Regions from separate parts of the Pseudomonas hormoni genome, predicted to be linked through region 2. Evidence: riboswitches for the same ligand, from Rfam matches in the RefSeq annotation. Region 2 holds a riboswitch; the other holds the start of a gene.
What was found. A riboswitch is a leader RNA that binds a small molecule or an ion and turns the genes downstream of it on or off. The one in region 2 is predicted to bind cobalamin.
Positions count from the first base shown of each region.

Region 1: it holds a riboswitch for cobalamin, as region 2 does, so the genes downstream of both, cobO (cob(I)yrinic acid a,c-diamide adenosyltransferase) here and cobW (cobalamin biosynthesis protein CobW) in region 2, are expected to answer to the same signal.

Region 1 is NZ_CP075566.1:1,106,032-1,121,657, forward strand. It holds gene KJF94_RS05135 (OsmC family protein) at 1-241, opposite strand, end outside; gene KJF94_RS05140 (DUF3108 domain-containing protein) at 518-1,231, opposite strand; gene purN (phosphoribosylglycinamide formyltransferase) at 1,240-1,890, opposite strand; gene purM (phosphoribosylformylglycinamidine cyclo-ligase) at 1,890-2,948, opposite strand; gene KJF94_RS05155 (DUF8605 domain-containing protein) at 3,333-4,391, shown strand; gene KJF94_RS05160 (AI-2E family transporter) at 4,430-5,503, shown strand; gene hda (DnaA regulatory inactivator Hda) at 5,734-6,438, shown strand; gene KJF94_RS05170 (C40 family peptidase) at 6,652-7,278, shown strand; gene KJF94_RS05175 (C40 family peptidase) at 7,501-8,037, shown strand; gene KJF94_RS05180 (O-methyltransferase) at 8,053-8,706, shown strand; gene KJF94_RS05185 (PQQ-dependent sugar dehydrogenase) at 8,816-10,129, opposite strand; gene KJF94_RS05190 (hypothetical protein) at 10,198-10,782, opposite strand; cobalamin riboswitch at 10,937-11,169, shown strand; gene cobO (cob(I)yrinic acid a,c-diamide adenosyltransferase) at 11,251-11,862, shown strand; gene KJF94_RS05200 (cobyrinic acid a,c-diamide synthase CobB) at 11,859-13,259, shown strand; gene bluB (5,6-dimethylbenzimidazole synthase) at 13,256-13,906, shown strand; gene cbiB (adenosylcobinamide-phosphate synthase CbiB) at 13,903-14,811, shown strand; gene cobD (threonine-phosphate decarboxylase CobD) at 14,804-15,626, shown strand, end outside.
Region 2 is NZ_CP075566.1:2,061,002-2,076,627, forward strand. It holds gene metH (methionine synthase) at 1-3,518, opposite strand, end outside; gene KJF94_RS09720 (fatty acid cis/trans isomerase) at 3,675-5,972, shown strand; gene KJF94_RS09725 (acyltransferase family protein) at 6,131-7,165, shown strand; gene nfuA (Fe-S biogenesis protein NfuA) at 7,223-7,807, shown strand; gene cobM (precorrin-4 C(11)-methyltransferase) at 7,978-8,724, opposite strand; gene KJF94_RS09740 (cobalamin biosynthesis protein) at 8,807-9,220, opposite strand; gene KJF94_RS09745 (CbtA family protein) at 9,217-9,921, opposite strand; gene KJF94_RS09750 (CbtB domain-containing protein) at 9,933-10,124, opposite strand; cobalamin riboswitch at 10,245-10,472, opposite strand; cobalamin riboswitch at 10,709-10,921, shown strand; gene cobW (cobalamin biosynthesis protein CobW) at 11,024-12,085, shown strand; gene cobN (cobaltochelatase subunit CobN) at 12,089-15,626, shown strand, end outside.

The DNA of each region.
Region 1 (15,626 bases), 950 kb from region 2:
CACTGTTGTCGCGTTTGACCTCCACGCCAACACCCGTCAGCGGAATGTCTTTTTTCTTCGCATACATCTTCAGGGTCAGGGCCTTGCACGCGCCGAGCGCTGCATCGAAGTAATCATGTGGCTCGGGTGCCGAGCCATCACCGCCGACGGAGGTCGGTACGTCGGCAAAGAGTTCGTGGTCATCGATTTGTACGCTGTGACGAAAACCTTCGGCGGAAACGGTATTGACGGTGACTGTCATGGGAAACCTCAGCAGTAGGAAGAGTCATTCGATCAAAAAAGACGTTGAAGTTATAGAGCATTCCTTCTGTTTCGCGTTCCACTTTTCTTGTTGAAGTAATCGCAATCCCTGTGGCGAGGGAGCTTGCTCCCGCTGGGCCGCGAAGCGGCCCCCCTTCCTTCCAAAAAGAAGGGGACTGCTGCGCAGCCCAGCGGGAGCAAGCTCCCTCGCCACAAGTTCCTATGCGTCAGACGAAAAAAAGCCCCGCATTAGCGGGGCTTCTTGTTTCGATCCGGATCAGCTGCCTTTGACAGCCTTGCCGTTGACCTTACCGTCCAGGAGCATGATGTTGTACTCCTTGCCGTCGGTTTCGACCTGTTGCAGGCGGATCAGCAGGTAATCCCAGTCCTTGGCGAACCACAGCACGGTGATGCGCTTGCTTTGTGTCGGGTCGCGCACGCGCTCGACCTTGATCGCGTCGATCTGGCCAGCCTTGGTGTCGACTTTTTCCGAACCCAGCACGCGGAAGTCATAGGTATCGACTTCACCATCATCGACCACCTGGTAGCTCATGCTTTTCTTGCCGGCGGCCACGTCGTGTTGCAGGGCCAGCTGATAGGTGGATTTGTCGACCATGCCGCGGTTGAGCGGGATCTTGACCGCGTCGCCGCGATCGGTGCCGGTGACCATTTTGGCGGTCCAGTCGAAATCCAGGTCAGCCTTTTTGGCTTTGCCCAGGCCACCGCGTTCAAAGTGGTAGGACTGTGGCAGCAGGGTGTCCTTGTCCAGGGTCAGGGTGCTTTCTTCGGTCAGGCTGGCGATCATCATCGAGGCCTTGAAGCTGAGCTTCCAGACGCCGTTGGCTTCCTTGGTCAGGCTGCGCTCGGCAGTGCCGCTCATTGGAAGCTGCTTCCAGTCGGCGGTGTAGCTGGCGGAGAAGGGTTGAAGTTCTGTTGCCTGCGCGAAAGGCAGGGCAAGCAGAGCGCAAGCGAAGAGCAGGGCGCGACGCATAAAATCTCCTAGGTTCGAATCAAGTGGCCGCTGGCCGCGAGTAACTTGCCATCCAGTAAAGCACCTTGTTGACCAAGTGATAAACGGCCTTCGGCAAACCAGCGTACGGCCATCGGGTAGATCAGGTGTTCCTGGGTGTGAACTCGCTGCGCCAGACTCTGCGGCGAATCGTGCAACTCTACCGGTATTACTGCCTGTACGACCAGTGGTCCGCCATCGAGTTCCTCGGTGACAAAGTGCACGGAACAGCCGTGTTCAGTGTCGCCGGCCTCCAGCGCGCGCTGATGCGTGTGTAACCCTTTGTATTTGGGTAGCAGCGAGGGATGGATGTTAAGCAGGCGACCCGCGTAGTGGCGCACGAAGTCAGCGCTGAGAATGCGCATGAAACCGGCCAGGACCACGAGTTTGGGATTGAAGGCGTCGATCAGTTCGATCAGCGCGGCATCGAAGGCTTCGCGGCCTTCGAACGCCTTGTGATCCAGGGAGCGGGTGTCGATACCCGCATCCCTGGCGCGTTGCAGGCCGTAGGCGTCGGCGCGGTTGGAAATCACCGCGGCGATGCGGACCGGGCTGTCGCCGGTCCGCGTGCTGTCGATCAGGGCCTGCAAGTTACTGCCGGTGCCGGACAACAGCACCACCACATCACAGGTCTGAGACATCAATGAGCCTTGAGGTTCTTCAGTTCAACCTGGGCCGCGCCTTCGGCAGCGGTAGCGATCTGGCCGATGACCCAAGGCTGCTCGCCGGCTTCACGCAGCACGTTCAGCGCGGTTTCAACGTGCTCTTGAGCCACGCAGATGACCATGCCGACGCCGCAGTTCAGTACGCGGTGCATTTCGTTTTCGTCGACGTTGCCTTTCTCTTGCAGCCAGTCAAACACGGCAGGGCGAGTCCAGCTTGCAACATCAACCACCGCTTGAGCGCCTTTAGGCAGCACGCGCGGGATGTTGTCCAGCAGGCCGCCACCGGTGATGTGGGCCATGGCTTTGACTGCGCCGGTTTCCTTGATCAGCTTCAACAGCGGCTTCACGTAGATGCGGGTCGGGGCCATCAGCAGGTCGGTCAGCGGTTTGCCGTCGAGCTGGATGTTTTCGATGTCGGCACCGGACACTTCGATGATCTTGCGGATCAGCGAGTAGCCGTTGGAGTGCGGGCCGGAAGACGGCAGGGCGAGTAGGGCATCGCCGGCAGCGACTTTCGAACCGTCGATGATTTCGGATTTTTCCACGACGCCGACGCAGAAGCCGGCCAGGTCGTAGTCTTCGCCTTCGTACATGCCCGGCATTTCAGCGGTTTCGCCGCCAACCAGGGAGCAGCCGGACAGTTCGCAGCCTGCGCCGATGCCGGTCACGACCTGGGTCGCGGTTTCGACGTTCAGTTTGCCGGTGGCGTAGTAGTCGAGGAAGAACAGCGGCTCGGCGCCGCAGACCACCAGGTCGTTCACGCACATGGCGACGAGGTCGATGCCGATGCTGTCGTGCTTGTTCAGGTTCAGCGCCAGACGCAGCTTGGTGCCGACGCCGTCAGTGCCGGAAACCAGCACAGGCTGCTTGTAGCCGGCCGGGATCTCGCAGAGGGCGCCAAAACCGCCCAGGCCGCCCATGACTTCCGGGCGCGCAGTGCGCTTGGCGACGCTCTTGATGCGTTCGACCAATGCTTCACCGGCGTCGATGTCTACACCGGCGTCCTTGTAGCTCAGGGAGGGTTGCTTGCTCATGATCCAGGCCTTTAGGGGGGATTCAGGGGTAACGACCGAGTCCAGTGGGACCGCCGAAACAAACGAAGGGCATGTGCCTTGCGCGAATTTCAGGGTGCCCGGCTGTTGCCGGTCTGCGAAGGCGCGCGATTTTATCAGGCTTGAGGGGCAGCGGCCATCCTCAGGCCGACAGCAGGGGCATATCGATACAAAAAAACCGTTATTGCCCGTGTTGGTCGCCTCCCGCTTGGCTGTATAAGGTATCGCGATTAACCGTCTATCGTTATGGCAGTGCGAAAAACTTAACCGGGACGTGTGAATGTTTTGCGTCGGGTGATGGTCACAGCCTTGCTCGATTGTCTTCATGCGGTCAGTTCCAGCCGCTCTTGTCGTCAGGAATCTTCCATGCGTTTTTTTAGATCATTGTTTGTGGGTTGTTTGTCTCTGGTCAGCCTGGCGAGCCATGCCGAAACCGTCAAAAGCCTTTATCAGGTGCGCGAGCCTGTCACCAGTCAGGCGCCAGAAGAGCGCGATCAAGCCACTCAGCGTGCGCTCGACACGCTGGTGTTGCGCCTGACCGGCGATCCCAAGGCCGTGCAAAGTCCGGGGTTGGCGGCCATTCGCAAGGATCCGCAGCAGATCATCAGCCAGTACGGTTTCGATGCCGGTCCGCCAGAAGTGCTGAAAGTCGATTTCGACCCCGCCAGCACCGAGCAGGCGTTACGCCGTGCCGGGCTGTCGTTGTGGGGCGCGAACCGGCCATCGATTCTGACGTGGTGGCTGAGCGACTCAACCGAAGGTTCGAGTTTGGTCGGTGACGGTCAGGCCAGTGCTGCGCCGTTACGTCGCGCGGCACAACACCGTGGTCTGCCGCTGCGTCTGCCGCTGGCGGACCTGAGCGAGCAACTGGTCGCCACGGCACCGAATCTTGAAGGCACCGATGCGGCACCTTTGCGCGGCGCATCGGATCGTTACAACGCTGACGCACTGCTGGCCGTGCATGCCCGTGAAGAAGGTGGCCAGTGGCAGGCCAAATGGCATTTGTGGCTCGACGATCAGAAGGAAGCAGGCAGCGTGCAGGGCGCGGATCAGGCCGCCGTGGCCGACGCGGTGATGCTGGCGGTCAGTCAGCGCCTGGCGCCACGCTTTGTGGTCAAGCCCGGGGTTTCGGGCGAGCAGTTGCTGGAAGTGCAGGGCATGAATCTGGAGCGCTACGCGACGCTGGGGCGTTTGCTGGAGCCGTTTGGCGCGCGCCTGCAAAGTGTTGACGCTGACCGGATTCTGTACCGGGTCAATGGCAGTGCCGAGCAGTTGCGGTCACAGTTGTCGCTGGCGAAGTTGCAAGAAATTCCGGCAGGTGAGGCCCCGGCACCGACCGTGCCTGTTCAGCCGGTGGCGGAGGGCTCGGCGCCTGCTGTCGCGCCAACGCCTGCACCGGTGCCGCAGCTGCGTTACCGTTGGTAAGGTTTTCTTTCTTTATATAGATACAAATGGAGTGGTACATGGCCGATACGCGGCGTTGGTTCTGGTTGGGTGGGGTGGTTCTGCTCTGCGCGTTTATCTGGCTGTTGCATCCGATTCTGACGCCGTTTCTGGTGGCGCTGTTGTTGGCGTATCTGTTCGACCCGCTGGTCGATCGGCTGGAAAAGGCCGGCCTGTCCCGGACCTGGGGCGTAGTGGCGGTGTTCGCGCTGTTCACCTTGATCTTCACCACGTTGTTGCTGGTGCTGGTGCCAATGCTCGCCAAGCAGTTGTTTCGCTTGTATGAACTGGCGCCGCAGATGCTCGACTGGTTGCAGCACACCGCATTGCCGTGGGCGCAGTCAAAGTTCGGGCTGTCGGACAATTTCTGGAAGTTCGACAAGCTCAAAGCGACGATCAGCGAACACATGGGCCAGACCACCGACATTGTCGGCGTGGTGCTGAGTCAGGCGACCGCATCCGGCCTTGCATTGATCGGTTGGCTGGCCAATCTGGTGCTGATCCCGGTCGTGAGCTTTTATCTGTTGCGGGACTGGGACCTGATGATGGCCAAGATCCGCAGCCTGCTGCCTCGTGACCGTGAAGAGCGCGTGGTTATCCTGGCGGACGAATGCCATGAAGTGCTCGGCGCGTTCGTGCGCGGGCAGTTGCTGGTGATGGTGGCGCTGGGTGTGATCTATTCGGCGGGCCTGATGCTGGTCGGGCTCGAGCTGGGGTTGCTGATCGGGATGATCGCCGGCCTGGCGGCGATTGTGCCGTACATGGGGTTTGTCATTGGGATTGGCGCGGCGCTGATTGCCGGCCTGTTCCAGTTCGGTGGCGACTTGTACCCCATGGTTGGCATCGTCGCGGTATTCATGGTTGGCCAGGCGCTTGAGGGCATGGTACTGACGCCGTTGCTGGTGGGCGACCGGATCGGTCTGCACCCAGTGGCGGTGATCTTTGCGATTCTGGCCGGCGGTGAGCTGTTCGGTTTTACCGGCGTGCTGCTGGCGCTCCCGGTGGCGGCGGTGATCATGGTGCTGGTGCGGCATGTGCATGATTTGTATAAAGATTCGGATATGTACGGTGGCGTCGACGAACCTGAGCTCTAGGGGGCGCCGATGACGCGTTGCGGACGGCCTGGTTCAGTGCCAGGCTGGCCCGTGTCCCATGGGCGGCTGTCACATGCGCCGCCAAAGAAACGCTCATGAAACCGGTGCGATAACGCAAACCTTTGATTTTGCTTATGGTCTGTCGCATTGTGCGGTCAGCTTCACGGGTATAAACTTCGCAAACTTTACACAGAGGCCACTAACGGTTCCTTTGGAACTGTTCAGTCAGCATGAAACCGATTCAGCTGCCCCTAGGTGTGCGTCTGCGTGATGACGCTACCTTTATCAATTACTACCCAGGCGCCAATGCCGCTGCACTCGGCTATGTCGAGCGGCTGTGCGAAGCCGACGCCGGCTGGACCGAAAGCCTGATTTATCTCTGGGGCAAGCACGGGGTAGGGCGCACGCATCTGTTGCAGGCAGCCTGCTTGCGCTTCGAACAGATGGGTGAGCCGGCGGTGTATCTGCCACTGGCCGAGTTGATGGATCGCGGCATCGAAATTCTCGACAACCTCGAACAGTACGAACTGGTCTGCCTGGATGATCTGCAGGCGATTGCCGGCAAGGCGGACTGGGAAGAGGCGTTGTTCCATCTGTTCAACCGCCTGCGTGACAGCGGTCGGCGCCTGCTGATTGCAGCATCGACGTCCCCGCGTGAATTGCCGGTGAAGCTGGCGGATCTGAAGTCCCGTCTCACGCTGGCGCTGATCTTCCAGATGCGACCGCTGTCCGACGAAGACAAATTGCGCGCCCTTCAATTGCGTGCGTCCCGTCGTGGATTGCACCTGACCGACGAAGTCGGGCATTTTATCCTGACCCGTGGCACTCGCAGTATGAGTGCGCTGTTCGAGCTGCTTGAGCGTCTCGATCAGGCCTCCCTTCAAGCTCAGCGCAAGCTGACCATCCCGTTTCTAAAAGAGACGCTGGGCTGGTAATACCCAAGTCCTACAAGGTTTTTGGCATATTTCAGGCGCCAAAAAGTTCGCTTTCCTACAGGGTGTAGGCCGCGCAAGCGTCTAAATGGGGCTTAAGCGCTTAGATGGAAACGCGAAACCGGAAAGTCACATAAAGTTCGATTGAATTTGCAAATGAGGATGATAGCGGGCATAGTCTCGGCTTCTTTACAACTATCAGCCACGGTCGTGCCCATGCTAAATCGCTTTGCACCCCTCGTGCCTCTCGCACTCGTTACCCTTTTGTTCGGTTGCGCTGCCCACTCTCCAGTGTCGGAGCAAGCGCCTCAACAGCAGGTTAAAAATTCAGTTACTGCGCAATCGTCTTCCGTTCTTTTCCAGGAAGAACTGGCCACCGATAAAGAACTGGCTGACTTCGCCGACGGCAAGTCGTACCAGCTTCCGGTTCTGGCCGACAGCATCCTCGAACGTGGCATGTCCCTGATCGGTACCCGTTACCGTTTTGGCGGCACCTCCGAGGCTGGCTTTGATTGCAGCGGCTTCATCGGTTATCTGTTCCGCGAAGAGGCCGGCATGAACCTGCCGCGCTCCACTCGCGAAATGATCAACGTGGACGCGCCATTGGTTGCTCGCAGTGCGCTCAAGCCGGGCGATCTGCTGTTCTTCGCCACCAACGGCCGTCGCGGTCGTGTCAGTCACGCGGGGATCTACCTCGGTGATAACCAGTTCATCCACTCCAGCAGCCGCAAAAGCGGTGGTGTCCGGGTCGATAGCCTGGGCGACAGCTACTGGAGCAAGACCTTCATCGAAGCCAAGCGCGCACTTGCGATGGCCCCGACCGTGGTCACGGCGCGCAAGTAATGCTTCAGCCTGTCGCCACCTCGGTGGCGACAAAAAGCCACTCTGCAACAGAGTAGGCGGACAACTTGTAAGGCGAACTTAAAGTCTTACTTGAAGTTTGGCCCATAGCCGCTAGAATCCTGATCTATTATTGATGGCAAACCGCCTGCGTCCTGCGCAGGCGGTTTTCTTTTCTGTCCTGTCGGCAGAAAAAAGCCGCAGCCAGATCAGGATGTTCTGCTTATGTCGATGTCGGCCCGCCTCGCACTCATGTTCTTCGCAGCGCTGCTCAGCGCCTGCGCCAGCCGCACACCGCCGCCTGCGCCGGTGGTTCGCGCGCCGATTGTTTTCGGTTCACCACAACCTTTTTCGCCTGAAGCAGAAGACGTGCTGTTTCGCGCGTTGGGCCTGGTGGGCACGCCTTATCGCTGGGGCGGCAACACACCGGACTCCGGGTTCGATTGCAGCGGCCTGATCGGTTATGTCTACCGTGACGTCGCCGGCATCTCTCTGCCGCGCACCACCCGCGAGATGATCAGCATGCAAGCGGCCAATGTCGGCAAGGAAGGCCTGCAAACGGGCGACCTGATTTTCTTCGCCACCAATGGCGGCTCTCAGGTCAGCCACGCCGGGATCTACGTCGGCGAAGGTCGCTTCGTCCATGCGCCGGCCACGGGCGGCACGGTGAAGCTCGACAGCTTGTCCAAAGCTTATTGGCAGAAAGCCTACCTCAGCGCCAAGCGTGTCCTGCAACCTGAGCATCTGGCGCGTAACCCTTAATTCGCAGAGGTCGTCATGACCGCTCGCACGCTCAATCTCGACAATTCCCTGTATCAATACCTGCTCGACGTTTCCCTGAGGGAAACGCCGCTGCTCAAACGCTTGCGCGATGAAACCCAGGCGCTGCCGATGGCGCGCTGGCAGATAGCGCCGGAGCAGGGACAGTTCCTCGCATTGCTGGTGAAGCTCTCCGGCGCCAAACGCTTGCTGGAAGTCGGCACCTTCACCGGTTACAGCGCGTTGTGCATGGCGGCGGCAATGCCGGATGACGGTTCACTGATCTGCTGCGACATTCCTGGTGACTACAACGCCACGGCGCGCCGTTACTGGCAGGAAGCGGGGCTTGCCAAGCGCATTGACCTGCGCCTGGCGCCTGCGCTGGAAACCCTGGCTCAGTTGGGTCAGCCCGAGCAATTCGATTTGATTTTCATTGATGCCGACAAGGCTAACTATCTGGCCTACCTGGAGCACGCGCTGCGTCTGCTGCGCGTCGGAGGCCTGGCGGTGTTCGATAACACGCTGTGGAGCGGGCGGGTGCTTGAGCAGAATCCCGAGAGTGAAGACACCCGAGCCATCCAGGCGCTTAATCTCGCCTTGAAGGATGACTCGCGTGTGGATCTGTCGCTGTTGCCGTTGGGCGATGGGCTCACGCTCTGCCGCAAGCGCTAAACGCAGCGAGACCGGCTTGCCGGCGATAGCGGTGCGCCAGGCAACATCAATGTTGGATGTGCTGACCCATCGCTAGCAGGCTAGCTCCCACAGGTCTTGTGTGTGGCAGTTACTTCGCCGCAGAAACCCGCCACACCTTGTTCCCCACATCATCCGCCACCAGCAAATCACCCTGCTGATCAATCACCACACCTACTGGCCGGCCCATGGCTTTTTCTTGGTCATTGAGGAACCCCGTGAGTACATCCACCGGTTGCCCGTTCGGCTTGCCGGCACTGAACGGCACGAAAATCACTTTGTAGCCACTGTGCGGCTTGCGGTTCCACGAGCCGTGCTGGCCGATGAAGGCGCCTTCCTTGAATTGCGCTGGCAGCGTGTTGCCTTCAGCAAACGTCAGGCCCAGCGACGCGGTGTGCGGCCCGACTGCATAGTCCGGCGCGATGGCCTTGGCGACCAGGTCCGGATTTTGCGGCTCGACACGAATGTCGACGTGCTGGCCGTAATAGCTGTAAGGCCAGCCGTAGAACCCGCCGTCCTTGACCGAAGTGATGTAGTCCGGCACCAGGTCGCTGCCGATTTCATCCCGCTCGTTGACGGCCGTCCACAGTGCGCCGCTTTGCGGCTCCCAGGCCAAACCATTTGGATTGCGAATCCCCGAGGCGAAGATCCGGTGATTGCCGGTGGCGCGATCCACTTCCCAGATCGCCGCGCGACCTTCTTCCTGATCCATGCCGTTTTCGGCGACGTTGCTGTTGGAGCCCACCGTAACGTACAGCTTGCTGCCGTCCTTGCTGGCGATGACGTTTTTGGTCCAATGGTGATTCAACGTACCGCCCGGCAGATCAACCACTTTGATTGGCGGCGACTTGATGGCCGTGTCGCCATTCTCATAGTGGAAGCGCAACAAGCGGTCGGTGTCGGCGACATACAGGTCATTACCGACCAGGGTCATGCCGAAGGGCGAGTTGAGGTTTTCGAGAAACACCGTGCGGGTTTCGGCAATGCCGTCGTGGTCCTTGTCCCGCAACAGCGTAATGCGGTTCGGGCTCGGCACGCCGGCACCCGCGCGGCCCATGACTTTCTTCATGACCCAGCCTTTAACGCCTTTGCCGTCATCAGGTTTAGGCGGCGCGTTGGTTTCGGCAACGAGCACGTCACCATTCGGCAGCACATACAGCCAGCGCGGGTGATCGAGGCCTTCGGCGAACGCCGCCACCTGAGTGCCCGCTGCGGCGGTGGGTTTCGCACCGTCCGGCCAGCCGATCGCTGGGGCGATGTTCATCGTCGGGATCAGGGTTTTGTTTGGTTCGGGCAGTTTGGGCGATGGGCCGGTGCCGTCGGAGACTTGCAGTCTGGAGGTTTCGCCGCAGGCGGCGAGCCCTCCGGCAAGGGCGATGACGAGAACGAGCGGGGGCTTGCGCATGCTGATCTTCCCTATAAATGCAGTGACCTGATTAATAGAGAAGCGCAAACCCGCGATGGTTCAACTGGTCAGCCGCGGGCTTCCTTGAACAGCACGGCGATGCCGGGGTGATAGTGGCCGGCTTCGTTGCGTAACTTGCGGTAGGCGTAGGGGAAATACCAGGCGACGGCGCAGGTGTGTTCCTTTTGCAGATCGTCAACCATGTCCTGGAGTTCTTCCGGGGTAGCGCCGTGCTGGGCTTTTTGCGGTGCAACGAACAGGCAGCCCAGTTTCAGGTCGCTGGCGTAGCTGATTCGCCTGGCGTCGCTGGTGATATCGGCCAGCGCTTGTGTCAGGTTCAGGCTGTTGACCCGTGGCCATCTCTGCGTGGCTTGAAGGTAGGCGCGCTCTTCGCGGGTGGCGATGAACAGGTCGGCGCGGGCGTTGCGTTCGCCTTCCTCGTTCTGTTTGCGGGTCGGTGTCTGTTGCAGCGTGACCATTTCCGCCATCCACGCCGCGGCGGAGAGCAAGCCGAGGTTGGCTTTTTCGTCGTACCAGTAAGGCGTATCGTTGTCGCCGCGCACGGCGTTGTAGCGGTCGATACAGTCAAACCAGCGTTCCAGCACCGGGCGCAGGAATTCCAGCTTCGGATTGCTGATGATCATGCCTTGCATGTGGCTCACCCTTATTATTGTGTTGTCAGGTTGTGGCGCTTTGATATCACTGCTGAGAGTGTGGCACAAGATTGGCGTCAGTTAATTGATCGACGGCAGTTATTCGCCCGACGGTGTCCCGGCTTTAATTGACGCTCCACCCCCAACCCTCTAACCTTCGCGGCTTGTTTCAGGTGCTCTGTGGCGTTGGTCGACAGAGTGAAACAGGGAAGCCGGTGAGTGCGTTCGTTCAATTCATGAACCATCACGATCCCGGCGCTGCCCCCGCAACGGTAAATGAGTGAAGACTGTGCCTTGAGCCACTGTGTCGGTATGACATGGGAAGGCGCGCAGTCAGGCGAAACGCCGCTCATGAGCCCGGAGACCGGCCTGATCCATCCAGCGGCATCACGGTGGGCGATGCCAGGCTTCTTGCCGTCTATTCTTGTGCCTGCCCGCCGTTATCCAGCCTCAACGGAGAGCTCCCCCATGACTGATACTCCCGATCGTGACGAACGCCATCTGGCGCGCATGCTGCGCAAAAAAGCCGTGATCGACGAACGCATCGCCAATTCGCCGAATGAATGCGGCCTGCTGCTGGTGCTGACCGGCAACGGCAAAGGCAAAAGCAGCTCGGCGTTCGGCATGCTCGCCCGCTCCATGGGCCACGGCATGCAGTGCGGCGTGGTGCAGTTCATCAAGGGCCGCAACAGCACGGGTGAAGAACTGTTTTTCCGGCGCTTTCCCGAGCAGGTGCGTTTTCATGTGATGGGCGAGGGCTTTACCTGGGAAACCCAGGACCGCCAGCGTGACATCGCCGCCGCCGAAGCCGCGTGGGCCGTTTCCCGTGAATTGCTGCGTGATCCATCGATCGGTCTGGTGGTGCTGGATGAATTGAACATCGCACTCAAGCACGGTTACCTCGACCTCGATCAGGTGCTCAGCGACTTGCAGGCGCGTCCGCCGATGCAGCACGTGGTGGTCACCGGTCGCGGCGCCAAGCCGGAGATGATCGAACTGGCCGACACCGTCACTGAAATGGGCGTCATCAAGCACGCCTTCCAGGCCGGGATCAAAGCGCAAAAAGGCGTCGAATTGTGAGTCAACCACGTCATTGCCCGGCGGTCTTGATTGCCGCGCCGGCCTCCGGTCAGGGCAAGACCACCGTCACCGCCGCGCTGGCCCGTTTGCATCGCAATCAGGGGCGCAAGGTGCGCGTGTTCAAATGCGGTCCGGACTTTCTCGACCCGATGATTCTGGAGCGCGCCAGCGGTGCGCCGGTCTATCAATTGGACATGTGGATGGTCGGCGAGCAGGAAAGTCGTCGGCTATTGTGGGAAGCCGCCGGCGAAGCGGATCTGATCCTGATCGAAGGCGTCATGGGCTTGTTCGACGGCACGCCTTCCAGCGCTGACCTGGCGCGGCATTTTGGTGTGCCGGTTTTGGGGGTGATCGACGGCACGGCGATGGCGCAGACCTTTGGCGCGCTGGCGTTGGGGTTGGCGAAGTATCAGCCGGACTTGCCGTTCGCCGGAGTGCTGGCCAACCGTGTGGGCACCTTGCGCCATGCGCAATTGCTTGAAGGTAGCCTCACTGAAGGCTTGCGCTGGTACGGCGCGTTGTCCCGGGAAACCGGGATTGAATTGCCGAGTCGGCACCTCGGTCTGGTTCAGGCCAGTGAATTGAATGATCTCGATCTGCGCCTCGATGCGGCGGCCGATGCCTTGGCCAGCAGTTGCGAAGTCGCGCTGCCACCCGCAGTGGAATTCGCCGCGCCGGACGTGATCGCTGCCGAGCCGTTGCTGGCCGGCGTGCGGATTGCCGTGGCTCGCGACGAAGCCTTCGCCTTCACCTACGGCGCGAGCCTGGATTTGCTGCGAGCCATGGGCGCCGAACTGCGGTTTTTCTCGCCGATCCGCGACACGCAATTGCCGGAGGCTGACAGCCTCTATCTGCCGGGCGGTTACCCGGAATTGCACCATGTGGCGCTGGCACAGAACACCCCGATGCTCAACGCCATTCGCGCTCACCACGCGGCGGGCAAACCATTGTTGGCCGAGTGTGGCGGCATGCTCTATCTGCTCGATTCGCTGACCGATGTCGAAGGCACTCGCGCAGAGCTGGTCGGTTTGCTGGCCGGTGATGCGGTGATGCAGAAACGGCTGGCGGCACTGGCGTTGCAGGCGGTCGAGTTACCGGAAGGTTCGCTGCGTGGGCATACCTATCACCATTCGTTGACCAGTACGGAGCTTGAGCCGATTGCCCGTGGCCTGAGCCCTAACGGCGGGCGTGGGGCGGAGGCGGTTTATCGTGAGGGGCGGATGACGGCCTCTTATGTGCACTTCTATTTCCCGTCGAATCCGAGCGCTGTAGCTGCGCTGTTTGCGCCTGACCGTGAAGCCGCCATCGCTGGCAGGCCAGCTCCCACAGTTGACCGTGTATTACCTGAAGAAACGCAGATCCCTGTGGGAGCTGGCCTGCCAGCGATGAGGACATGACCGACAACGCATTCAGTGAAGCCGAGCGCGCAGCGGTTTATCGCGCGATAGGCGAACGCCGCGACATGCGCCACTTCAGCGGCGGCACCGTCGAACCCGAGTTGCTTCGGCGCCTGCTCGAAGCCGCGCACCAGGCGCCGAGCGTCGGCCTGATGCAGCCCTGGCGATTCATTCGCATCAGCGATCGCGCCCTGCGCGGCAAAATCCAGTTGCTGGTGGAAGAAGAACGCATCCGCACCGCCGAAGCGCTCGGCGAACGCACCGACGAATTCATGAAGCTGAAAGTCGAAGGCATCAACGACTGTGCCGAGGTGTTGGTCGCCGCGCTAATGGACGATCGCGAACGCCACATCTTCGGCCGCCGCACCTTGCCGGAAATGGACATGGCCTCGCTGTCCTGCGCAATCCAGAACCTGTGGCTGGCGTCCCGTGCCGAAGGACTGGGCATGGGCTGGGTCTCTTTATTCGAGCCGCAAGCCCTGGCCGACCTGCTGGGTTTACCCGTCGGGGCCAAGCCTTTGGCGATTCTTTGCCTCGGGCCGGTCAAGGAATTCTATCCGGCGCCGATGCTGGTACTCGAAGGCTGGGCGCAGGCGCGTCCGCTAAGCGAATTACTGTATGAGAATTATTGGGGAGTGAGTCAATGAGTGTGGCGTTGTTGAGTGTCGCCGCGGTTGCGCTGGATGCGCTGCTGGGTGAACCCAAACGCTGGCATCCGCTGGTGGCGTTCGGCCGTTTTGCCGACCGCATCGAACAACGTTTTAACGGCGGTGGACGCGGCTGGCGCAGCCACGGCGTTACCGCCTGGGTGATCGCGGTTGTGCCGCTGACCTTGCTCGCCACGGCCTTTTCCTGGGCGCCTTATGTTGGCTGGATCGTCGAAATTCTCGTGCTCTATTGCGCGCTCGGCATGCGTAGCCTCGGTGAGCACGTCACGCCGGTGGCCAAGGCGCTGCGCAGTGATGATCTGGAGGAAGCGCGCACGCGTGTCGGATACCTGGTCAGTCGCCAGACCAGTGAACTGGATAAAACCGAAGTCGCCCGCGCCGCCACCGAATCCGTCCTGGAGAACGGCAGCGACGCGGTGTTTGCCGCGCTGTTCTGGTTTGCTGTGGCCGGCGCGCCCGGCGTGGTGCTCTACCGATTGAGCAATACGCTGGATGCGATGTGGGGTTATCGCAATGAGCGCTTCGAACGCTTCGGCTGGGCCGCGGCGAAGATCGACGACGTGCTCAACTACATTCCTGCGCGACTGGTGGCATTGACCTACGCGCTGCTGGGAAAAACCCGACTCGCCCTGAAATGCTGGCGCACCCAAGGCCCGACCTGGGACAGTCCGAACGCCGGTCCGGTGATGGCCGCTGGTGCCGGTTCGCTGGGTGTCGAGTTGGGCGGGGCGGCGATTTATCACGGTGAATTGCATCAGCGTCCGCAACTGGGCGAAGGCGCGCCGGCGGACGCCGACTCCATCGACCGAGGCTGGCAATTGGTCCAGCGCGGGGTATGGTTGTGGCTGCTGATTCTCTGCGTGGGGGCTGAATTCTATGCTTGAACACGGTGGACGGTTGCGCAAGGCGGCACTCGAGTACGGCATCGCTGAAGCTGATTGGCTCGACCTGTCCAGCGGCCTCGCGCCCTGGCCGTTTCCGATCCCGGACATTCCGTTGCGCGCCTGGGCGCGGTTGCCGGAAACCGATGACGGACTCGAACAAGCCGCCTGCGAATACTACGGTGCCGCGCAGGTGCTGCCGGTGGCCGGTTCGCAAATGGCGATCCAGTTGCTGCCGCGTTTGCGCCGGGTCGGCAAGGTCGGCGTGCTGTCGCCCTGTTACGCCGAGCACGCCGAAGCCTGGCGCCGCAGCGGCTACATCGTGCGCGAAGTGCTGGAGCAGGAAGTCGACTTCTTCCTCGACAGCCTCGACGTGCTGGTGGTGGTCAACCCGAACAATCCCACTGGCCTGAGCCTGACCCCGAGCCGTCTGCTCGACTGGCATTCCAGACTGGCCCAGCGCGGTGGCTGGCTGGTAGTGGACGAAGCGTTCATGGACAACACACCCCAGCTGAGCCTGGCACCGTGTGCCCATCAGGTCGGCTTGATCGTGTTGCGTTCTTTCGGCAAGTTTTTTGGTCTGGCCGGTGTGCGGTTGGGGTTCGTGCTGGCGGAGCGCAAGCTGCTCAAATTGCTCGCCGAACAAGTCGGGCCCTGGGCCGTCAGCGGACCGACTCGCGTGTTGGGCCAAGCCTGTCTGCAGGATACCGAAGGCCACGCCAGACAGCGGGTGCGTACCGAAGCGGCCAGCGAGCGTTTGGCTGCGCTGCTGGAAAAACACGGTTTCAAGCCTCAGGGCGGTTGTGCCCTGTTTCAGT
Region 2 (15,626 bases):
ACGCCGCTTCGACCGGCCTGCATTTCGCTGGCTTCAGGGTCGAGCAACGCGAACAGGGTGCTTTTCTCGGTGTGATCCGGGCAGGCCGGGTAGCCGGGAGCAGGGCGAATGCCGGTGTATTGCTCTTTGATCAGCGCTTCGTTGTCGAGGGTTTCGTCCTTCGCGTAGCCCCAGTGCTCTTTACGCACTTGCTGGTGCAACCACTCGGCGCACGCCTCGGCCAGGCGGTCGGCCAGGGCCTTGACCATGATCGAGTTGTAATCGTCGCCCGCGTCCTGATACGCCTTGGCCACTTCTTCGGCGCCGATGCCGGCGGTGGTGATGAAGCCACCCACGTAGTCGGTGATTTCGCTGTCCTTCGGTGCCACGAAGTCGGCCAGGGAGAAGTTCGGCTTGCCGTCGGTCTTGATGATCTGCTGGCGCAGGTGATGCAGCTTGGCCAGTGGCTTGCCGTCATCGCCGTAGACTTCGATGTCGTCGTCACGGACCTGATTGGCTGGCCAGAAACCGAACACCGCACGGGCGCTGATCAGTTTCTCGTCGATCAGTTTGGCCAGCATTTCCTGGGCGTCGGCGTACAGCGCCGTAGCGGCTTCACCGACCACTTCGTCTTCGAGGATGCGCGGGAATTTGCCGGCCAGGTCCCAGGAGATGAAGAACGGTGTCCAGTCGATGTATTCGGCCAGGACTTTCAGGTCAATGTTGTCCAGCACTTTGGAACCGGTGAACGTCGGTTTGACCGGCGCGTAAGTGCTCCAGTCGAACTGCGGCTTTTTGGCGATGGCCGCTGGGTAGCTCAGTCGTTCGGTACGGGCGCTGCGGTTGGCGGTGCGCTCGCGAACGTCGATGTATTCCAGACGGGTCTTCTCGACAAACGCCGGTTTCAACTCCTTGGACAGCAACTGCGTCGCCACGCCCACGGCGCGGGAGGCATCGGTGACGTAGATCACCGCGTCGTTGCTGTACTTCGGCTCGATCTTCACCGCGGTGTGCGCCTTGGACGTGGTCGCGCCACCGATCATCAACGGCAGGTAAAAGTCCTGACGCTGCATCTCGCGGGCCACGTGGACCATTTCATCCAGCGACGGCGTGATCAGGCCGGAGAGGCCAATGATGTCGCATTTCTGCTCCTTGGCCACTTGCAGGATCTTCTCCGCCGGCACCATCACGCCGAGGTCGACGATGTCGTAGCCGTTACAGCCCAGCACCACGCCGACGATGTTCTTGCCGATGTCGTGCACGTCGCCTTTCACCGTGGCCATGAGGATCTTGCCCTTGGCTTCCGGTTTGTCGCCTTTTTCCAGTTCGATGAACGGGATCAAGTGGGCCACGGCTTGCTTCATCACGCGGGCGGATTTCACCACCTGCGGCAGGAACATTTTGCCGGCGCCGAACAGGTCGCCGACGATGTTCATGCCGGACATCAGCGGGCCTTCGATCACTTCGATCGGGCGCGCAAACGACTGACGGGATTCCTCGGTGTCTTCAACAATGTGCGTGGTGATGCCCTTGACCAGTGCGTGCTCCAGACGCTTGTTGACGTCCCAGCTGCGCCACTCTTCGGTCTCGGCTTCCTTGACGCTGCCGTCGCCCTTGTACTTGTCGGCGATGGCGAGGAGGGCGTCGGTGCCTTCCGGGGTACGGTTGAGGATCACGTCTTCGACGGCGTCGCGCAGTTCCACCGGGATCTGGTCGTAGATCTCCAGCTGACCGGCGTTGACGATGCCCATGGTCAGGCCATTGCGGATCGCATACAGCAGGAACACCGAGTGAATCGCCTCACGCACCGGGTTGTTGCCACGGAACGAGAACGACACGTTGGATACGCCGCCCGAGGTCAGCGCATACGGCAGCTCGTCACGGATATAGGCGCAGGCGTTGATGAAGTCCACGGCGTAGTTGTTGTGTTCTTCGATACCGGTGGCCACAGCGAAGATGTTCGGGTCGAAGATGATGTCTTCCGGCGGGAAGCCGACTTCGTTGACCAGAATGTCGTAGGAGCGTTTGCAGATTTCTTTCTTGCGCGCTTCGGTGTCGGCCTGGCCGGCTTCGTCGAAGGCCATCACGACCACTGCGGCGCCGTAGCGCTTGCACAGTTTGGCGTGATGAATGAACTGCTCGACGCCTTCCTTCATGCTGATCGAGTTGACGATGCCCTTGCCTTGAATGCACTTGAGGCCGGCTTCGATCACTTCCCATTTGGAGGAGTCGATCATGATCGGCACGCGGGAGATGTCCGGTTCACCGGCAATCAGATTGAGGAAGGTGACCATCGCCTTCTTCGAATCGAGCATCCCTTCGTCCATGTTGATGTCGATTACCTGGGCGCCGGCCTCGACCTGCTGCAGGGCGACTTCCAGGGCTTCGGTGTAGTTGTCTTCGCGGATCAGGCGGGCGAATTTTGCCGAACCGGTGATGTTGGTGCGCTCACCGACGTTGACGAACAACGAGCTGCGATCGATGGTGAACGGCTCCAGGCCCGAGAGGCGGCAGGCCTTCGGAATGTCCGGGATTTCACGCGGCGCATAACCGGCCACGGCTTTGGCGATGGCTTCGATGTGACCCGGCGTGGTACCGCAGCAACCGCCGACGATGTTGAGGAAGCCGCTTTGGGCGAACTCTTCGATGACCTTGGCGGTTTCCGACGGCAGTTCGTCGTACTCGCCGAATTCGTTCGGCAGCCCGGCGTTCGGGTGCGCCGACACGTGGGTGCTGGCCTTGTTCGACAGCTCTTCCAGATACGGGCGCAGTTCACTGGCGCCCAGCGCGCAGTTCAAACCGACCGAAATAGGCTTGGCGTGGGCCACGGAGTTCCAGAACGCTTCGGTGGTCTGGCCCGACAGGGTACGGCCGGAGGCGTCGGTGATGGTGCCGGAAATCATGATCGGCAGCTCGACGCCCAGCTCTTCGAACACCCCTTGCACGGCGAAGATCGCGGCTTTGGCGTTGAGGGTGTCGAAAATGGTTTCGATCAGGATCAGGTCGGCGCCGCCTTCGATCAGGCCTTTGGTGGCCTCGGTGTAGTTCTCCACCAGTTCATCGAAGGTCACGTTGCGGTAACCAGGGTTGTTCACGTCCGGCGACAGCGAGCAGGTACGGCTGGTCGGACCGAGCACGCCGGCGACGAAGCGTGGCTTGTCCGGGTTCTCGAGGGTTTTCGCGTCGGTGATCTTGCGTGCCAGGCGAGCGCCTTCTACGTTCAGTTCGTAGGCCAGTTCTTCCATGCCGTAATCGGCCATGGAAATCCGGGTGGCGTTGAAGGTATTGGTTTCCAGAATGTCAGCGCCGGCATCCAGGTAGGCTTTTTCGATGCCGCCGATCACGTCCGGGCGCGTCAGCACCAACAGGTCGTTGTTGCCTTTGACATCGCTCGGCCAGTCGGCAAAGCGTTTGCCACGGTAGTCCTGCTCCTCGAGCTTGTAGCTCTGGATCATCGTGCCCATACCGCCATCGAGAATCAGGATGCGCTCTTTGAGGGCGTGCTTGAGAGCTTGAAGGCGAACACTGCGATCGGACATTGGGACTACTCGGAAAGACCATGATGAAGGGGCGGGATCATAACAAACCTGCGCGCTTTTAGAGCATATTCGGTTTTTGCATGAATACCGCTCATGTTGATGTGGGTGCTGTCCCGGTAGAATCGCGGCGTTTTTTCAAGGATCGGGAACAGGGACATGTCGTATCGCGTCGTCATCAGCAGTGTATTGCTGTTTTTAAGCTGGGGCGCCGTGGCGCAGGATCCGGCGATTTCTGCTGCCATTTCCTACAGTCGCGACATCCAACCGATCTTCACCGAAAAGTGCGTGGCCTGCCATGCCTGCAATGACGCCGCCTGTCAGCTCAATCTGGGCAGCGGCGAGGGTGCTGCGCGCGGCGCGTCGAAAGTCCCGGTCTACGACGGCGAACGCAGTCAGGTTGCCGCGCCGACCCGGTTATTTTATGACGCCTTCGGCAAGCACGCCTGGCAGCAAAAGGGTTTCTATCCAGTGCTCGACGCCCAGGGCAGCCAGGCCGCGTTGATGGCGCGGATGCTGGAACTGGGTCACAAAACGCCTCTGACGGCCAACGCCAAATTGCCCGAAGACATCGTCTTGGGTCTGAACCGTGAAAACCTGTGCGCGATGCCGGCCGAGTTCGACGGTTACGCCAGCGCGCATCCGAAGGAAGGCATGCCGCTGGCGGTGACCGGCCTGACCGATCAGCAGTACCAGACGCTGCAACGCTGGCTGGCCTCGGGCGCGCCGATCGACGAGCAAGGTCTGGTGCCGTCCGCGAAAGAAGCCTTGCAAGTGGTGCAGTGGGAAAACCTGCTCAACTCGCCGGGCGCCCGCCAGAGCCTGGTGGGGCGCTGGTTGTTCGAGCACTGGTTCCTCGCCCACATTTTCTTCAAGGAGGGCGAGCCGGGGCATTTCTTTCAGTGGGTGCGTTCGCGCACGCCCACCGGCCAGCCCATTGACCTGATCAACACGCGCCGCCCGAATGACGATCCCGGCACGCAGGTGTATTACCGTTTGTGGCCGGTACAGGGCGTGATTGTGCAGAAGACCCACATCACTTATCCGCTGAGCGCGGCGAAGATGGCGCGGATCAAAAGCCTGTTCTACAACGGCAACTGGCAGGTCAACGCCTTGCCGGGTTACGGGCCGGAACGCCGGGCCAATCCGTTCACCACGTTCGAGGCGATCCCGGCGCAGGCGCGTTATCAGTTCATGCTCGATAACGCCGAGTACTTCGTGCGCACCTTTATCCGCGGGCCGGTGTGCCGCGGCCAGATCGCCACCGACGTGATCCGCGATAACTTCTGGGCGCTGTTCCAGGCGCCGGAACACGATCTCTACATCATCGACCCGAACTACCGCGGGCAGGCCACGCCATTGCTGGCGATGCCGGGGCAGAACGATGACGTTGGCAGTGTGCTGAGCCTGTGGCATGACTATCGCGACAAGCGTAACGAGTACGAGGCACTACGCCGCGACAACTATGCCGATGCGCCCGCGCCGAGCTGGTCGACCTTGTGGGCTGGCAATGACAACGCGCTGCTGACCATCTTCCGGCATTTTGACAGCGCTTCGGTGAACAAGGGGCTGATCGGTGATGTGCCACAAACAATGTGGCTGTTCGATTTTCCCTTGCTGGAGCGCACGTATTATCAGTTGGCGGTCAACTTCGACGTGTTCGGCAACGTCTCGCATCAAGCGCAGACGCGCCTGTATTTCGACCTGATTCGCAACGGTGCCGAGCAGAATTTTCTGCGCCTGATGCCCGCCGATTCCCGGGATGGTTATCTCAACGACTGGTATCAGAGCAGCGGCAAATTCAAGATGTGGCTGGACTATGAAGCCATCGACAACGACAAACCGACGGCGCTGAAGCTCGACGAGAAAGACCCGAAGCGCGATTTTGCGATGCAGTTGCTGGCTCGCTACGGTGAACTCAACGCCAAGCCCGACCCGATCAACCGCTGCGACGGGGCTTATTGCTCGCGACCGAACATTGATCCGGACCTGCAAAGTGCCGAGCAGGCCTTGAGCCGCCTGGCTTCGCGTCCTGCCGCCGGGCTGAAAGTCATCGATCAGTTGCCGGAAGCAACAATGCTGCGTATCGAAACGGCGAGTGGCAAGCGTGAGGTTTACAGCCTGTTGCGCAACCGCGCGCACAGCAACGTGGCGTTCCTGCTGGGCGAGTCGCTGCGTTACCAGCCGGGGCTCGACACGCTTACGATCTTTCCGGGCGTGCTCAGCAGTTATCCAAACTTCATATTCAACATTCCCGCCGAAGAAGTGCCGGCGTTTGTCGAGGCGATGGAAAACGCCAAGGATGCCCATCGTTTCGAGAAAATCGTCGAACGCTGGGGGATTCGCCGTAGTCATCCGCAGTTCTGGTTTTATTTCCATGACCTGAGCCAGTACGTCCACGAAACCGATCTGGTGGAAGAGGGTGTGCTGGACATGAACCGCTACGAGAATCTTTGATCGACTTTTGATCCGACGCCGCTGTCCGAACTGTAGGAGCGAAGCTTGCTCGCGAAGAGGCCGGTACATTCAACATCATTGTTGGCTGATCGATCGCCTTCGCGAGCAAGCTTCGCTCCTACAGTGACCTTAAAGAATTGCGACGGGAGGGGCGGCCAATGTTGATTTCAGTGCAGGCACTGCGCGCGCTCGCGGCCTGGACGGTGGTTTGCCACCATTTCATGCAGATTTTCTTCGACTTCAAGGCCCGTGGGCCGATCGGTCAGATGTTCATCGACCGGGGCGCGGTGGGCGTCGATGTCTTCTTCGTCATCAGTGGTCTGGTGATATTCCTGTCCACCGAGGGCAAGTCGTTGCCGCCGGGGCGGTTTCTGCTGTATCGGCTGTTTCGCATCGTGCCGGCGTATTGGCTGTACACGGTGCTGATGGCGCTGGTCGTGGTATTCGCCCGGCCGGTGTTACCGGACCAGACGGTCGACTGGTCGCATTTCCTTCTGTCGTTGCTGTTCATTCCTACGGAAAATCCCGGCGGTTACGGGATTTATCCGACGCTCAATGTCGGCTGGACCCTTAACTACGAAATGCTCTTCTACGTGCTGTTTTCCTGGGCGTTGCTGTTCCGTTTGCAGGCACGGTTGCTGATCGTCGCGGCGCTGCTGTTTGCGGTGTGTCAGGCGTGGACCGGCTACGGCTGGATCAGTGAGTTTTATCGCTCGGACATTGTTTATGAGTTTCTGCTGGGGATTGCTATCGGCATGATCTACCGCCGTGGCTGGATCAAACCCGGTCTATGGCTGCCATTGCTGGGGATTGCCGGGGCGTTGCTGGCCATTTATTACCTGGCGCCGCAACCGCGATTTTTCGCCTGGGGCCTGCCGAGCGCAGTACTGGTCATGGCGTGCATGGCGCTGGAACGCTTTTTCGAGAACAGCAAGTTGTTGAAGCTGCTCGGCGATTGTTCCTACTCGGTGTACCTGATGCACGTGTTGGTGCTGTCTGCCGGAGGTTTTGTCGCACAGCGTTATGGCGTAAACCCTTACGTGATGTTTGCCGTTTGCGCTGCGACCATCGGCGTGGCGTCATGGGCAAGTTACGAATGGGTGGAAAAAAGCAGCTATCGGTGGCTTAAAGCGCGGATTGACGGCGAATCGTCTGGTCGTGGTGAACTGGCGCTTTCCCGACAAAAATACTAGGACTTTGTACGGCGCGATGATTGGCGTAAACTGCGCCCAAGCCTGCGAGGAGTTTCCATGACCGCTATTACCATCACCGACGCCGCCCACGATTACCTGGCTGATCTGCTCTCCAAGCAGAACACCCCGGGCATCGGCATCCGCGTCTTCATCACCCAGCCTGGCACCCAGTACGCCGAAACCTGCATTGCCTATTGCAAGCCGGGCGAAGAAAAACCCGAAGACACCGCGCTGGGGCTGAAAAGCTTCACCGCTTATATCGACTCGTTCAGCGAAGCTTTCCTGGACGACGCGGTGGTCGACTACGCCACCGACCGCATGGGCGGCCAGCTGACCATCAAGGCGCCAAACGCCAAAGTCCCGATGGTCAATGCCGACAGCCCGGTCAACGAGCGCATCAACTACTACCTGCAAACCGAGATCAATCCGGGGCTCGCCAGCCACGGCGGTCAGGTCAGCCTGATCGATGTGGTCGAAGACGGTATCGCCGTACTGAAGTTCGGCGGCGGTTGCCAGGGCTGCGGCCAGGCAGACGTCACCCTGCGTGAAGGCATCGAGCGCACCTTGCTCGAGCGCATTCCCGAGCTTAAGGGTGTTCGCGACGTGACCGACCATACGCAGAAAGAAAACGCCTACTACTAAGGTGTTCGCTGCAGAAACGAAAAAACGGCACTGTGGCGAGGGAGCTTGCTCCCGCTCGATTGCGAAGCAATCGCAAAGCAGCTAATGCATTTTTCCCGTGATGAGTGCGTTGGCTGATATTGGGACCGCTCCGCGGTCCAGCGGGAGCAAGCTCCCTCGCCACAGGAGCTTTAGGGCCGATACAAATGTGCATGCCCTGCACGGTAAAGCGATGACTCACTGAAGTGATCGCTACCCAACACCCGACCCACCAGAATCAACGCCGTACGCCGAAACCCCTTCGCCTCAACCTTCCCGGCAATATCCGCCAGCGTTCCCACTACCCAATCCTGATCCGGCCAGGTCGCCCGGTGTATCACCGCTATCGGGCAATCCGCCCCATAGTGCGGCAGCAATTCGGCGAGAATCTTTTGCAGATGATTCACCCCCAGGTGAATCGCCATGGTCGCCCCATGCTGCGCCAGATTCCCCAGTTCTTCGCCGGCGGGCATCGCAGTCTTGTCGGCGTAGCGAGTCAGAATCACGCTCTGGGACACGTCCGGCAGCGTCAGCTCCGCGCCCAAAAGCGCCGCACAGGCCGCCGTGGCGGTGACACCGGGAATAATCTCAAACGGAATATCGAGTTCACGCAGGTAGCGAATCTGTTCGCCAATCGCGCCATAAAGGCTTGGGTCGCCGGAATGCACCCGCGCCACATCCTGGCCATTGGCATGGGCAGTCTTGATCAGTTCGATGATTTGTTCCAGGTGCAGTTCGGCGCTGTTGACCACCTGTTCGGCGCAATGGCCTTCCAGTACGGCGGCGGGCACCAGGGAACCGGCGTAAATGATTACCGGGCAGCTACGGATCAGTCGCTGGCCTTTGACGGTGATCAGTTCCGGGTCGCCGGGACCTGCGCCAATGAAGTAGACGGTCATCGTCGTTTCCTGTCAAAAAAGGGGCGGGGCAAGGCTTCAGATGAAGATTGCTCATGATCGAAGGCGGGGATTATCGAGGATTTTACGCAGCGCAGGCCAATGCCAGGGTCGCCTGGGCATATTTTTGCCGCGAAATCAGCAGTTTTGCCGGTGCCTGAATCAGGTGTTCCGCGAGGGCGAGGGCGGCACTTTCCGCTACGCCGTAGCAGCCGGTGCGCTCAAAGGCGATGTCCGAACGGTGGCTGAGTCGCGGTTCATAGCCGGTCAATTGCTCGCTGCTGAAGTACATCAAGGGCAGCTTGAGTTGTGCAGCGAGTTCGATCAGGCCAGGTTCGTCGCGCTTCAGGTCGATGCTGGCCAGGGCCTTGATCTGGTGAAGTCCGATTTGATGCGCCTGTAACGCCTGATCGAGTAACGCCCGCAGCGTACTGACAGGGCAGCCGCGCTGGCAGCCCAGGCCGACCACTAAAGTCGGCGCTGTGCTGGAATCCGTCATGCGTGGTATTGGCCATCGCTTTTGCGGCGGAACAACCAGGCGCTGATCAGGCCCAGGGCCAGCCAGAACGCCACGTTGGTCAGCTGCGAAGCGATTTTGAACTGGGCTTCCAGGGCTTCCGGCGCGAGCATCGAGTGCACTTCCGGTTGTGGCGCGCCGATCACGTGAGGAACGGCGAGAATCGCCACGCCCAGGATCTTCATCAGCCAGTGACGGCTGAACACGATCAGCGCGATGCCGACAGCGGTGGACGCTGCCGTGCCGATCCACCAGATTTGCCGTTGTGCCAGGTCCGCCGCGGCAGTGCCCGGCAATTCCGGCGGCAGGCCCAGGGTCGGCGCAAGTACAAATGTCGCGTAACCGGCGAGGCCCCAGAGCAGGCCCTGGGAGGTTTTGGTTGGCGCACGCAAGGTGTAGAGGCCGGCGAGCATCAGGGCGAAACCCACTGCAACCACCAGGTTGCCGCCGGTCGTCGACAGCACACGCTGCCAGCCGTCTTCCGGTTCCCAGGCTTCGGCATCGTGGGTGTGAGCGGCGGTACCGGCGGCGTGTTCGTGAACTTCAACAGCGGCCGGCTCGGATTTTTCGTAAGTCTCGGCCTGCAGAATCAGCGGGGCGACCCAGAAACTTTGCAGCAGGGTCAGCAACAGGGCGGCCAGCAGCCCGGTGAAACCTGCGGTTTGCGCAATACGCTTGATCATGTTGGCAGGTCTCAATGGCACGGGAAGGCCGAGCTGTGACGGGTATCGTGCGCGGCGTTGTGCACCGCTTCGATGTGCGAGAAACCGGCGAAATACACCAGGCACGCGCCAAGGATCGATGCGCATACGGCAGCGGTCAGGCGTTGGCTCAGGGTCGTGGTGGTGCTGGCGGTCGTGTGGCCGGTGCTGCTGATGATCGACATGGCGCTTCCCTCTGGTCTGTCAGCGGGTGAATAGAGCGCATGGAAGATCCCTGCAAATCGGGCTCGCAGAGATTCAAACAGCGCCCGCCCACCGCGGGTTTGTTATTCAGTGAACGTAATCGTCACTTTGTGTTGCGGGCCGGTCTCCGGGCTCGCGAGGGGCTTTGGCATTCACCGAAACCTGCAAGCGTCACCTTCCCATGCCGAACTGCTGGCACAGTGGATCTGACGCTTCGCTCGCTTACCGTTGCGGGGGCAGCACCGGACTGACATGGCTTTGAGTAAAGCACATGATTCACCGGTTTCCCGTTTCACCCTGTGAAGGGCACCCGTAACAAGGTGTGTAGGAGAGCATGGGCGGGGGTTGGGCGTCAATTGGCAGGGGTTCTCAACTCTGAATCCGGGGAACGATTACTGTGGCGAGGGAGCTTGCTCCCGCTGGGTTGCGAAGCGACCCCCGACATTGCTTCAGACATAACTCGCAAGCAGGTATTACGGCGGCTTCGCCGCCGAGCGGGAGCAAGCTCCCTCGCCACAGGGGACTGCAAGCAACTGACGGACATTGACCCGCTTCGACACCATGCGTAGCCTTGCGCTTTCGAGGTTCTTCGGCGTTTGCCGAAGCTAAGAAGGGAACGCGGTCGATGCCGCGGCTGCCCCCGCAACTGTGAACGGTGATGTTCGCTGCCACGCCACTGCACGCTCCAGCCCTGGAGCCCGCGGGAAGGCGCAGCAAACGCCAGTCTAGCGACAGGCACACCGTCAGCCAGGAGACCTGCCTCGACACGAATTCTCACTACAACCGGGCGGGGTGATCCGGTGGCGAAATCTTCCGCGCGCCTGCCTGTGCAGCAGCGGTCGTCGTCCCGTATGCCCGCCACCTTGCCAAAGGGCATCCGATGAAAACACTGGCCAAACTCCCCGTCACCATCGTTACCGGCTTCCTCGGCTCGGGCAAAACCACCTTGCTGCGGCACATGCTCGACAACGCTCAGGGCCGCCGCATCGCGGTGATCGTCAACGAGTTCGGCGAACTGGGCATCGACGGCGAAATCCTCAAGCAATGCTCCATCGGTTGCACCGAAGAAGAAGCCAGCGGCCGGGTCTACGAACTGGCCAACGGCTGCCTGTGCTGCACCGTCCAGGAAGAATTCTTCCCGGTGATGCGCGAACTCGTCGCTCGTCGCGGCGACCTTGACCACATCCTGATCGAAACCTCTGGCCTGGCCCTGCCAAAGCCTTTGGTTCAAGCCTTCCAGTGGCCGGAAATCCGCAGCGCCTGCACCGTGGACGCGGTCATCACCGTGGTCGACAGCCCGGCCGTTGCCGCGGGTACTTTCGCCGCCTTCCCGGACCAGGTCGACGCCCAGCGCAAACTCGACCCGAACCTGGACCACGAATCGCCCCTGCACGAACTGTTCGCCGACCAACTGGCCAGCGCCGACCTGGTGATTCTCAACAAGGCCGACCTGATCAGCCCGGAAGACCTGGCCCGCGTACGCCTGGAAGTCGCCGAAGAACTGCCGCCGGCGGTGAAAGTCATCGAAGCCAGCAGCGGTCGCCTGCCACTGGACGTACTGATCGGCCTCGGTGCCGGTTCCGAAGAACACATCGACAGCCGTCACAGCCATCACGATCACCACCATGAAGGCGAAGATGATCACGATCACGACGCGTTCGACTCCATTTCCATCGAACTGCCACAAGCCGACGAAAGCCTGCTGCTGGACGCCCTGACCCAATTGGTGGTCAAGCACGGCATTCTGAGGGTCAAGGGTTTCGCCGCAATCCCGAACAAACCGATGCGTCTGCTGATCCAGGGCGTGGGCACGCGTTTCGACAAGCATTTCGATCGTCAGTGGGGCGCCGATGAAGCGCGCACCACGCGTCTGGTGTTGATCGGTCAGGAGCTGGACGCCGTGCAACTCGAAGCGCAACTGCGCGCCGCGCTCAGCGTTTAACCCATGCACCTGCTCAGGACCCAGCCCGGCGGTTTCGTGTCGGACGACAACATTGCCGACCTTGGACAAACCCCCGCCGAGCTGGTGATCCTGTGCAGCGGCGACTCCAGCCTGGCGCTGCTCGCCGAAGCGGCGCAGCAGTTGCCGGACGATTACCCGAGCATGCGTCTGGCCAACCCGATGCAGGTACAAAACCACGCGTCGGTCGACCTGTATGTCGATGAAGTGCTGCGCCACGCCAAGGTGATTTTGATCTCGTTGCACGGCGGCATCGCTTATTGGCGTTACGGCGTCGAGCGTCTGGTCGAGCTTTCGCAGCGCGGCGTGCAGCTGATTCTGGTGCCCGGCGATGATCGTCCGGACCCGGAGCTCAGCGACCTGAGCACGGTGATGCCTGAAGACCGCGATCGGCTCTGGCATTACCTGCGCCAGGGCGGCATGGCCAACGCCCTCGACCTGTTTCGCTGCCTGGCCAATCGCTGGCTGGATCGCGACTATGCCTGGGCCGAGCCACAAACCCTGCCGCGCACCGCGATCTACCACCCGCAAAAAAGCCCCGCCGCATTGAGTGATTGGCAAGCCGACTGGCAAGCCGGTCAACCGGTGGCGGCGGTGCTGTTTTACCGCTCGCATTTGCAGGCGGCGAACACCGCGTTCATCGATGTTTTCTGCCAGCGTTTGCAAGCGGCGGGGTTGAACCCCTTGCCGATTGCCGTGGCCAGTTTGAAAGAGCCCGGCTGCCTGACGGTGGTCGAGGACTGGTTGGATGAGGTCGAAGCAGGGGTGATTCTCAACACCACTGGTTTCGCCCAATCCAGCCCAGAAGCGCCGCATTTACGACCGTTTCGCCGTAATATCCCGGTGATCCAGGCCATCTGCGCCCAGGACAACGAACCGGGTTGGCGTGCCAGCGAACAGGGCCTCGGCCCGCGGGATCTGGCGATGCACATCGCGCTGCCGGAACTGGACGGGCGGATCATCAGCCGCCCAATCAGCTTCAAGGACCTGGCGTGGCGCAGCGAACGCAGTCAGTCCGATGTGGTCTGCTACCGGCCACAACCGGAACGCATGGATTTTGTCGCCGAACTGGCGCGACGCTGGATCGATCTGGCGCGGGTGCCGAACAGCGAAAAACGCATCGCCCTGATCCTCGCCAATTACCCGACCCGTGACGGCCGCATCGGCAATGGCGTGGGCCTCGATACCCCTGCCGCAGCGTTGAACATCCTCCGCGCGTTGCACGCAGAAGGTTATCCGCTGCCCGCCGAGCTCCCGGACAGCGGCACCGCGTTGATCCAGCAATTGCTCGGTGGTGTCAGCAACGACCTCGACACCCTCGACCAGCGTCCGTGTCATCAAAGCCTGGCGCTGGACGACTACAACTCGATGTTCGACGCCTTGCCCGAGGCCAACCGCCAAGCCGTGCTGGAGCGCTGGGGCGCGGCCGAAAGCGATCCGATGTTCCGCGGCGGACGGATGATGATTGCCGGGCTGCGTTTCGGCCTGACCTTCATCGGCATTCAACCGGCGCGCGGGTATCAGGTTGATCCGAGCGCGGTCTATCACGACCCGGACCTGGTGCCGCCCCACGGCTATCTGGCGTTCTACTTCTGGTTGCGCAACACCTACGGTGCTCACGGCGTGATCCACGTCGGCAAGCACGGCAACCTCGAATGGCTGCCGGGCAAAGGCGTCGGGCTGTCGGAGAACTGCTGGCCGGACGCGTTGCTCGGGCCGCTGCCGAACATCTATCCGTTTATCGTCAACGATCCGGGCGAGGGCGCCCAGGCCAAGCGTCGCACCCAGGCGGTGATCATCGATCACCTGATGCCACCGCTGACCCGCGCCGAAACTTACGGCCCGCTGCGCAACCTTGAGTTGCTGGCCGACGAATATTACGAAGCGCAATTGCTTGATCCGCGTCGCGCCCGGGAGTTGCAGCGTGACATCCTGCAACTGGTGCGCGACACGCACATCGACCGCGAGCTGCAACTGGACGAGAAGCTCGACAGCGATGCCGATGCGGCGATCTGGTTGCCGCGCCTCGACACTTACCTGTGCGATTTGAAAGAGTCGCAGATCCGTGACGGCCTGCACATCTTTGGCGAGTCGCCGACCGGACGGTTGCGCATCGATACGTTGCTGGCGCTGTTGCGCATTCCCCGTGGCGATGGCCGTGGGGCGCAATCGAGTCTGTTGCGGGCGTTGGCCAAGGCCTTTGAATTGGGTTTCGATCCGCTGGATTGTGCGTTGTCCGAGCCTTGGGTTGGGCCTCGGCCGGATGCCTTGTCAGCGATCAGCGATGAACTTTGGCGCACCGCAGGCGATACCCGCGAACGCCTGGAACTGTTCGCCGCGCAACTGATCTCGCAGACTTTGAACCCCAACCTCCAACCCGGTGGGAACGAGCCTTTGTGGCGAGGGAGCTTGCTCCCGCTGGTTCGCGAAGCGGACCCGGAAAATGGGACTGCTGCGCAGTCCAGCGAGAGCAAGCTCCCTCGCCACAAAAGCCTGCTCCCACAGGAGGCGAGTTGGGATGAGGTTGGCGCCATCCTCGACAACCTGCACGAATTGGTCGCGCCGCGACTGGACGCCTGCGGCCCGGCTGAAATGCGCGGTCTGCTCGACGCCCTCAGCGGTCGTTTCGTTCCGGCCGGCCCTAGCGGCGCGCCAAGTCGCGGTCGCCTGGACGTGCTGCCGACCGGGCGCAATTTCTATTCGGTGGACGTGCGCAACCTGCCGACCACCACTGCGTGGCGCATCGGTTTCCAGTCGGCGAACCTGATTCTTGAGCGGCACTTGCAGGATAACGGTGATCACCTGCGTCAGCTCGGCCTGTCGGTCTGGGGCACTGCGACCATGCGCACCGGCGGCGATGACATCGCGCAAGCCATGGCGCTGATGGGCGTGCGCCCGGTCTGGGCGACGGGCAGTCAGCGCGTCGATGATTTTGAGATTCTGCCGCTGAGTCTGCTGGACCGTCCGCGGGTCGACGTGACCTTGCGCGTGTCCGGTTTTTTCCGTGATGCGTTTGCCAACCTGATCCGTCTGTTCGACGCCGCCGTGCAAGCGGTCGCCGCGCTGGATGAGCCGGACGATCTCAATCCATTGGCCGCCAAGGTTCGCGCCGAGCGTGAAACGCTGCTGCAATCGGGGCTCGATGAGGAGGCGGCCAGGCGTCAGGCCGGTTGGCGCATCTTCGGTGCCAAACCCGGCGCTTATGGCGCGGGTGTGCAAGGCGCCATTGACGGGCGTCTGTGGCAAAGCCGCGAGGACCTGGCCGAGGTGTACCTGAACTGGGGCGGCTACGCTTACGGCGGCTCCGACGAAGGCACCACCGCCCGCGAACAGTTCGCCCAACGCCTGAGCCAGGTTCAGGCCGTGCTGCAAAACCAGGATAACCGCGAGCATGACTTGCTCGATTCCAACGACTATTACCAGTTCCAGGGCGGCATGCTCGCCGCCGTGGAAAGCCTGAGCGGCGAAACGGCCGCCAGCTACCATGGCGATCACAGTCAGCCGGACCTGCCGAAGATTCGCA